Regions from separate parts of the Nocardia sp. NPDC004582 genome, predicted to be linked through region 2. Evidence: riboswitches for the same ligand, from Rfam matches in the RefSeq annotation. Region 2 holds a riboswitch; the other holds the start of a gene.
The links. A riboswitch is a leader RNA that binds a small molecule or an ion and turns the genes downstream of it on or off. The one in region 2 is predicted to bind cobalamin.
Positions count from the first base shown of each region.

Region 1: linked by a shared signal. The riboswitch ahead of ACWELJ_RS11130 (CbtB domain-containing protein) and the one ahead of ACWELJ_RS28385 (FecCD family ABC transporter permease) in region 2 are both predicted to bind cobalamin.

Region 1 covers NZ_JBSGCY010000028.1:3,292-7,696, reverse strand. Annotated here, with positions in the region: gene ACWELJ_RS11145 (IclR family transcriptional regulator) at 55-852, opposite strand; gene ACWELJ_RS11140 (histidine phosphatase family protein) at 875-1,447, opposite strand; gene ACWELJ_RS11135 (CbtA family protein) at 1,444-2,247, opposite strand; gene ACWELJ_RS11130 (CbtB domain-containing protein) at 2,270-2,485, opposite strand; cobalamin riboswitch at 2,526-2,651, opposite strand; gene ACWELJ_RS11125 (SGNH/GDSL hydrolase family protein) at 2,748-3,740, opposite strand; gene ACWELJ_RS11120 (ArnT family glycosyltransferase) at 3,807-4,405, opposite strand, start outside.
Region 2 covers NZ_JBSGCY010000143.1:11,017-15,421, forward strand. Annotated here, with positions in the region: gene ACWELJ_RS28365 (DUF2567 domain-containing protein) at 1-312, opposite strand, end outside; gene bsaP (biotin synthase auxiliary protein BsaP) at 312-527, opposite strand; gene bioB (biotin synthase BioB) at 668-1,705, opposite strand; gene ACWELJ_RS28380 (TetR/AcrR family transcriptional regulator C-terminal domain-containing protein) at 1,816-2,400, shown strand; cobalamin riboswitch at 2,484-2,615, shown strand; gene ACWELJ_RS28385 (FecCD family ABC transporter permease) at 2,650-3,681, shown strand; gene ACWELJ_RS28390 (ABC transporter ATP-binding protein) at 3,843-4,405, shown strand, end outside.

The DNA of each region.
Region 1 (4,405 bases), on a different contig from region 2:
GTCTATACAACAACATACAACCTGTGTGAGTGGTCTCACAAGGGTGCCGCGGAGTCAGGGCGCGACGGGCACATGACCGGCGATACGCGAGGTCAGGCGCTCGGCGCCCCACCGCAACGCCTGCCCCACCACCTCCGGCTCGGGATAGGACAGCGTCCGCCAGGTGGTACTCAGGGCCGCCACCGGACGGCTGTTGTGATCGAAGACCGCCGCGCCCACCGACCGCAGGCCCGCCGTCACCAGCTCCACCTCCTCGGCCCAGCCGCGGGCGCGCACCTCGTCCAGATCCCGGCGCAGCTCGGTCAGCGACCGCGGCCCGCGCCCGGTGCGGGTGAGGAAGTCGGAACGCTTGGCGTACAACGCCTTCACCTGCGCGTCCGGCAGCGAGGCGAGGATCGCGCGGCCGTTCGCGGTCAGATGCGACGGCAGCCGGACGCCGATATCGGTGATCAGCGAGACCTCCGCCGACGGACCCGAGCTGGGCCGTTCCTTGAGCAGGTAGACCGTCTCGTTGCCGTGCAGAATGCCCAGATGCACCGCCTGCCCGAGCTGCCGGGCCAGCTGGTGCAGGATCGGCTGCGCCAGCCGTTCCAGCGGCTCGTGCCGCAGGTAGGCGGACCCGATCTCGAAGGACGTCACGCCCAGCCCATAGGCCTGATCACCGGGTACGTACACCACGAATCCGCGGTCCACCAGCACCGACAGGATGTGATACACCGACGAGCGCGGCAGTCCCAGATCGCGGGCCAGCACCGCCGCCCGGACCGGTCCGGGGCCGTGCGCCAGCCGGACGAGGATGTCGAGCGCCCGGCCGACGGCCGGAGAGGTGGTCGAACCCGAGGATTGCGCCATTCCCCGGATTCTGCCAGCGAAGTCAGCCCGCGAGTTCGTGCGCGGTCGCGCGCAACGTCCACGCCGGGCCGCGGTGATGCAGGGTGGTGGCGCTCAACGGCGGGATGTCGATGCGCCAGAACGACTCCGGGGGAGCGTCGAGCGTGCGCAGGACGGCGGCCCGCACGATCGCGGGATGGGTCACCGCGACGATGCGCTCGCCGCGCCCGGTCAGACCGCGCATCCACGCGCCGACCCGATCGAGCAGGCCGGTGATCGATTCACCGCCGTGACCGCGGTAGCCGGGGTCGGTGAGCCAGCCCATGAGCTGCTCGGGCGCGAGATCGTCCATCGACTTCCCGGCCCAGTCGCCGTGGTCCAGATCGCGCAGCGCGGGCTCCGGGATGCCGGTGAATCCCAGTGCCCGGCAGGTCTGTTCGGCCCGGGCCTCCGGCGCGTGCAGCACCGTCGCGGGCGCGGGGCCGGGCAGCCCGCCCGCCTGCTCGGCCGACCGCGACCCGAGCGGGTGCAGCGGTTCATCGGCCGGAAAGCGGGCGGACCGCACGGCATCGGTGATCGCGTGCGTCACCAGGGTGAGCCGGGTGACCGCGCTCATGCCGCCTGCGCGGGCTCGGCCGCGCGGTCGCCCAGCAGACGCGGCGCCAGCCAGGCGAAGCCGACACCGATGACCACCCACACCAGGAGCTGGCCGGCGAAGGCGTAGAGCCGGAAGTGGTACAGGTCGTCGGCCGGGAACCCCGGGAACACGATCGTGCCCGACGCGTCCCGCAGCGGCTCCGGCGCTTCGGAGAACGACGGCAACAGCGCCAGCAGCGCGCCCATCACCACCACGAAGCCCGCCGCGGCGGCGACCGTCGCGGTCCAATTGTCCAGGCGCGCGGTCAGTCTGCGCCCCAGCCAGATCGCGGCGACCAGCAGCACCGCGCTGATCACGATCAGGCCCACGTACAGTGCCGTGCGCTCCTCGATGGTGTCCGGATTCCCGACGGACGGCGGGTTGGCCGGGTACTTCAGGAACGGCGCCGCGTACAGCGCCAGGAACATGCCGCCCGACACCAGCAGCGCCAGATTCCGCGGCGAGATCTTCCCGGCCTTGCGCAGCGCCAGAAAGTAGACGACCGCGAACAGCGCGCCCAGCGCCGCCCCGAACACGATCACGCCGAAGCCCAGTCCGACATTCTGCTGCTGCGCGCGGGTGAACAGCTCGGCCCCGTGGTCCATGTCCATGGACTGGCCGGCGGCCTTGTCCAGCGCCATCTGCGCGTGATCGCGCCCCTCTTCGTAATCGACGGCGCGATCGATGATCGGCTCGGACAGGATCCGGGCGAACACGAACGCCAGCGATCCGCCGAGGGCTCCCAGCAGGACCCCGCGGCCGATGATTCGCTTTTCCATTGTGGCTACTCGATTCCCGGTGCTAGTGGCAGGGGAATCCGAGGAAATGCCGGCCGTCGTGCACGAACTCGTGCACGTGCATGTCGCTGCCGAACACCGACACCGCACCCTGGTCGATGCCGATGAAGTAGATGGCCAGCAGGGCCAGCAGGGTGGTGCCGACCAGCCACAGGGCGGTGGTCGGGATGGAGAGCGCGCCGCTGCCGAGACCGGAGCGAGGAGCGAAAGAGGTAGCCACGAAGGACTCCTTTGAGTCAGGGGGATTCCGCGTCCCCGTTGCCGATCGAACCGACGATGTGAGGGTCTGACTCGCATCCGTCTCGCATCGAGACCGGCTGCTCACAGTGGCGCGACCGCTCCGGAATTACACCGGATTCCTCATGACATCGTCGATCAACCATACGAAGACGTATCACCCCTGGTCAATCGGCTGCGCCGCAGCGTCCACCTGATGAGATGGCGTCGCCCGCACCGGAAACCCGGTGCGGGCGACGCGAAGATCAGCGGGTGAGGTGGCTGTAGACCTCGGCGGCCACGGCCGTGTCACCGCGCGGCGTCGGGTGGAAGGGGAGTCCGACCAGGTTCACCTTCGGGTCCAGGGCGGCCAGGACCCACGGGTCCGGGGAGCACAGGCCGTGGCCGGCGGTGGGGACGCGGGCGTCGACGAAATCGATCGAGAGGAGTTGGGCCGCTTCGCGTTCGGCGTCGTCGAGACGGTTCCAGAAGGCGTTGACCGCGCCGCCGCGGGGCTGGAAGTAGCGGAAGGTGCCCAGGACGTCGAGGCACCAGGCGTTCGAGTTGGCCGGGGCCAGTTCGGGATAGCCGACGAGCTGGATCTTCGCGTTGGGCGCGTAGTACTTCACGTACTCGACGACCTTGCGGATGCGGTCGGCGTAGGCGGCGCCGGTGATGGTGTCGAGCTCGGGCCAGTGCTCCTTGTCGACGGCGTCGGGGTCGCAGCCCTGGCTCATGTTCAGCGCGCAGCGCAACTGGCTGGGGGCATCGGCGACATTGGTCGAGTCGCGCGGCCAGGAGTCGTTGGCGCCCAACTGGATCGCGACCACCTGGGTGCGCGGGCCGAACGCGCCGTTCTTGCTCGCCTTGATCGCCAGCTGCGACAGGGTGTAGCCGTCGCGGCCGGGGATCTCCTTGCCGGTCGAGGTGACCGGGCCGCTGTCGATCGAGGCGTTGGTGCAGGTGGCGTTCTCGAAATCGGCTGCGGGAACGCCCATCAGCGCGCTCAGCTGGACCGGCCACGAGGTGCCGCGGTGCAGGCACTCGTGCGAGGCGGTGTCGTTGTTGCCGTCGCATTTGACCAGGATCCCGTCGCACGGCGGGTTCGCGGCGAACGAATCACCGAGTACGACAAGGGTGCGACCGGCCGCCGGAGCCGGTTCGTCGGCGCCGGCGACGCCCACCGAACCCACCGCGGCGAGCACGGCGGCGACGGCGGCCAGCCGCAGCGACGCGCCCTTGGTCGTGAAACTCAACATGCAAATCCTCCCCAGCGGAAACGTTGCGCTAGACCGACAGTGTTGCTCATGCGACCGACAGTGTTCTCACGAGGCCGGAGGGACGATCATGTAGGTCAGCTTCGGCCAGGCCACCGATAGCGGGACCAGCGGCTCGCGCAGGATCCAGATGTTCACGTGATGGTTCTGCCCCGCGATGCCGAGCTCGTCGATCATCTGCAGCGCTTGGGTTTTCTGCCCGAAGTTCGCCAGGAAGGCCCGCTGCTCCGGACCGTCGTTGTAGCCGACCCACAGAATGGTCGTGGCCGAGTCCGGCGGTGGACCCCATACGGCGAAACCGCGATTGGGGCTGTAGGCCGGCGGAATCGACTGGAACTTGCCGTAGTGGTCGAGCGCGCCGGCCTCGTTGTAGGCCTCCGCGACCACCGCGGTGACGGCCCGCTCCTCGGGCGGCAGACCGCTCGCCACCTTGTGCACGGCGTCGGCCAGATCGGCCCAGTCGTCGTTGCCGTAGTGCTGCAGGAAGCCCAGCCGGCTGGCGTTGGGGACGTCGATCCAGCTCTTCGGGTAGGGGAGCGTGGCCAGGGCGGCCATCAAAACCGCGGTGAGGACGGTCAATCCGGTGAACACCCGCCGCAGCACGGCGACCGGCCGCGGACCGGCGGTGCCGAACCAGCCCGACAGGA
Region 2 (4,405 bases):
GGTCAGCAGGACCGGGCCCCGCACCCGCCGCCAGCGCCAGGCCGCGACCGTGCCGAGCACGCCGAGCACGATGCCGATGAGCACGTAGATCGCGAGCGCGTCGAAACGGTGCAGGCTCTCACCGGTCAGCGCGGTGCCGCGGTCGGGTTCGACCACCAGCAGTTGTTCCGCGGGAGCCAGATACGCCCAGGCCACCCCGGCCAGGGCGCTCACCGCGGCGAGCGCGGTGAACACCACCGCCGCCGCGCGTACTTCCCGCATCAGTACGTCGACGCGTAGTCCGCCCGGCTCGGCGGTGAATGTGGCTGCCACTAGCGGTGTTCCAGGCTCGTGGAGTCGAGAACCCCGTGGCGGGAGCATTTGGCCCACCAGCCGTCGGGGCTGACCTGCACGATCATGCGGCGACCGCATTGTTCACAGAAGCGCGGCGGCTCCAGGCCCAGGGCCGCCGCGGGGGGTACCGGATCGTCCAGCCCCGGCACGACTCGCTTGCCCGTGAAAGGGTTGTAGCGCTCCTCGATGTCCACGACCACCTCGATGGATCCTTCGCGTATCGAACTCGGCGGGTAGATCAGGTCCAGGGGAATGACAACCCCCGCACCCCTACCGTACGAGACGGGTTCGGGGCATAGGCCCCGAACCCCCTTTTTCTCTCAGTGGATTTCGCTCAGAGTGTTTCGTTGAGCGCCTTGATCGGCATCTTGAGTTCGCCGAGCAGATCGATGTCGGACTCGGCCGGGCGACCCAGGGTGGTCAGGTAGTTGCCGACGATGACGGCGTTGATGCCGCCCAGGATGCCCTGCTTGGCGCCCAGGTCGCCGAGGGTGATCTCGCGACCGCCGGCGAAACGCAGGATGGTGCGCGGCATGGCCAGGCGGAAGGCGGCGACGGCGCGCAGCGCGTCGGCGGCCGGGAGCACCTCGAGGTCGCCGAAGGGGGTGCCCGGGCGCGGGTTGAGGAAGTTCAGCGGCACCTCGTCGGGCTCCAGCGAGGCCAGGTCGGCCGCGAATTCCGCACGCTGCTCCAGGGATTCGCCCATGCCGAGGATGCCGCCGCAGCAGACCTCCATGCCGGCCTCGCGCACCATGCGCAGGGTCTCCCAGCGCTCGTCGTAGGTGTGGGTGGTGACCACGTTCGGGAAGTGCGAGCGCGCGGTCTCCAGGTTGTGGTTGTAGCGGTGCACGCCCATGGCGGCGAGCTGGTCCACCTGCTCCTGGTTGAGCATGCCCAGCGAGCAGGCGACCTGGATGTCGACCTCGTTGCGGATGGCCTCCACGCCGGCGGCGACCTGCGCCATGAGGCGCTCGTCCGGGCCGCGCACGGCGGCCACGATGCAGAATTCGGTGGCGCCGGTCTTGGCGGTCTGCTTGGCGGCCTCGACGAGGGAGGGGATGTCGAGCCAGGCGGCGCGCACGGGCGACTGGAAAAGGCCGGACTGCGAACAGAAGTGGCAGTCCTCGGGGCAGCCGCCGGTCTTGAGCGAGATGATGCCCTCGACCTCGACCTCGGGGCCGCACCACTTCATGCGAACGTCGTGCGCCAGGCCGAGCAGCTCCTCGAGCCGCTCGTCGCCGAGCCGCAGGACGGCGAGGGTCTGCTCCTGGGTCAGGCCGACGCCGCGCTCGAGCACCTGCTCGCGAGCGATGGCGAGAATGTCATCGCCTGCGTTGGTACCGGCTTCGGTGGTGACGGCTACCTGGGTCATGTCCGCGGGAATCCCTTCGTCCGGCCGCGTGGCCGAGCAACTTGAACGGTGTTCAGGGTAGGCTAGCAGCCCGGAACGTGAGCCGGAACACGAGAGGGTCGGATTCTTCAGTGCAACTCCATCGCACGGATGTGGTCGACGGGGCCATCGCCATCCTCGACCAGTACGGACTGGCGGATCTCACCATGCGCCGCCTGGCCACCTCGCTGCACGTCCAGCCCGGGGCGCTGTACTGGCACTTCCCCAACAAGCAGGCGTTGCTCGGCGCGGTCGCCGACCGCATCCTCGCGCCCATGGAGGAGCCGGTCCGGGCCGACGAATGGTCCAAGCAGATGACCGAACTCGCGCACCGGCTGCGCGAGAGCCTGCTCGCCTACCGCGACGGCGCCGAACTGGTCTCGGCCACCTACGCGTCGCGACTCACCACCAGCAAGGGCCGGGAACGGCTGGCCAGCGCCGCGATTCGCGCGGGCATGACGCGCGAGGAGGCCGAACTGGCCGCCTACACGCTGCTGTACTACGTGCTCGGGCAGACGGTGGACGAGCAGTCGCGCATCCAGATGGATTCCGCGGGCGCGCTCACCGAGGAGAACTCGCCGCTCTACGACATGCCCGACGCCACCGCGCGATTCGACTTCGGATTGCAGCTGTTCGTGAGCGGTGTGCGGCATCTGCTCGGTTCGCGAATCCGCTGATCCGCGCGAAGGACCGCGAATCGAGTTCCGGCGCGGGCTGATCGGGGTCGGACCGCGGGATGGACCGACCAGTCGGAACCGACGAAGGTTCCGGACGGTAGGGTTCCCCTCGTCGATAGGCGGGTGCGGGAATCCGGTGAGAATCCGGAGCGGTCGCGCCACTGTGAGCACCGGAACCCGGTGCGAGTCAGACCTCCCCCGCCGCGCAACACTCTGGAGAGGCCGCGTCATGCCCGAGGAGCTACCGCGATGAGCCGCGCGCGGACCTCGCTCGCCCTGCCCGTCATGGGGGCGCTGCTGGTCGTGGCCATGATCGTCGCGACGGGATTCGGCGCGGAGAACATCCCGGTGCGCGGCGTGCTCGCGGTCCTGCGCGACCGGCTGACCGGCACCGCGCACACCGATCTGGGGCTCGACACCATCGTGTGGCAATTGCGGGTGCCGCGCACCGTTCTCGCCGCCATCGTCGGCGCGGGCCTGGCGGTCGCCGGGGCGGCCATGCAGACCCTGGTCCGCAATCCCCTCGCCGACCCCTACCTGCTGGGCGTCTCCTCCGGCGCGGGCGTCGGCGCGGCGGCGGTCATCACCTCCGGGGTGTTCGCCGGAGCCGGACTCTGGGCGCTCTCGGCGGGCGCGCTCGCCGGGGCCTTCGCCGCCGCGGCCGCGGTCTTTCTCATCGCCCTGGCCCAGGGCGGCCTCACGCCGCTGCGGCTCGTGCTCACCGGCACGGTGCTGGGCTCGGCCTTCGCCGCCTTCAGCAGCTATCTGATCTTCCGCAGCAGCGACCCGTCCGCCGCCCAGTCGGTGCTGTTCTGGCTGCTGGGCAGCCTCTCCGGCGCGGACTGGACCCGAATCCTGTTGCCCGGCTGCGTGGTCGCGGCCTGCCTCACGGCGTTGCTGCTCGCCGCCAACTGGCTCGACGCGTTGAACCTCGGCCCGGATACGGCCGCCTCCATCGGAGTCCCGGTGCGCGAGTTGCGCATCGCGCTGTTCGTCCTGCTGGCGGTCCTGGTCGGCGTGCTCGTCGCCGTCTCCGGCGGCATCGGCTTCGTCGGCCTGGTGGTCCCCCACGCCGCCCGCCTGCTGGTCGGCCCCCGCCACCGCGCCCTGCTCCCCGCGAGCGCCCTGTGCGGAGCCACCTTCCTGGTCATCGCCGACGCCGCCACCCGAGTCCTGGTCCGCCCCACCGAAATCCCGGTCGGCGTCCTCACCGGTCTGATCGGCGCCCCCGCCTTCCTGCTCCTGATGGGGCGCCGCAGCTACCGATTCGGTGCGGCATGAGGCCCGGCCACCCGCACGACGCCGCTCCGGCGACCTCCGAGGCCATCGCCGCAGCGGACCACCGCGACGCGCTCACGACGAGCGAGCCGCGCAGCCGCGACCTCCCGGCCCCGAATGGCCCGGCGCCACGACCGCGCCGGCGTGGGTGGCGAAACAGCGCGATGCGGCGACACCACCCGGCCGCGGAAAGCCCCGGCGCGCTCCAGGTGGCAGCGCTGGCCTGCGGGGCGGGACGCCGCACGGTTGTCACGGACGTCGACTTCACGGTGTCACCGGGCGAAACGGTGGGAATCGTCGGACCGAACGGTGCGGGAAAGACCACGCTGTTGCGAACGCTGGCGGGTTTGATCACACCCGTCGCGGGCGAGGTCACGGTGGATGGCCGTCCGGTGCACCAGGTTTCGGCGCGGGAGCGGGCGCGGCTGGTGGGTCTGGTCGGGCAGGACGAAGCGCCGCCGGCCGATCTGCTGGTGGGTGAGCTGGTGGCGTTGGGGCGCACGCCGTATCTGCCGCCGTGGGGTGCGGGCGGGCCGGATGAGCGCGCCGCGGTGGAACACGCGTTGCGCCAGGTGGATCTGGCCGGGTTCGCGGGGCGGGCGGTGGGGCGGCTGTCGGGCGGGGAACGGCAGCGGGTGCTGCTCGCGCGAGCGCTGGCGCAGGACACGCCGGTGCTGCTGCTGGACGAGCCGACCAATCATCTCGACATCACCCATCAGCTCGAATT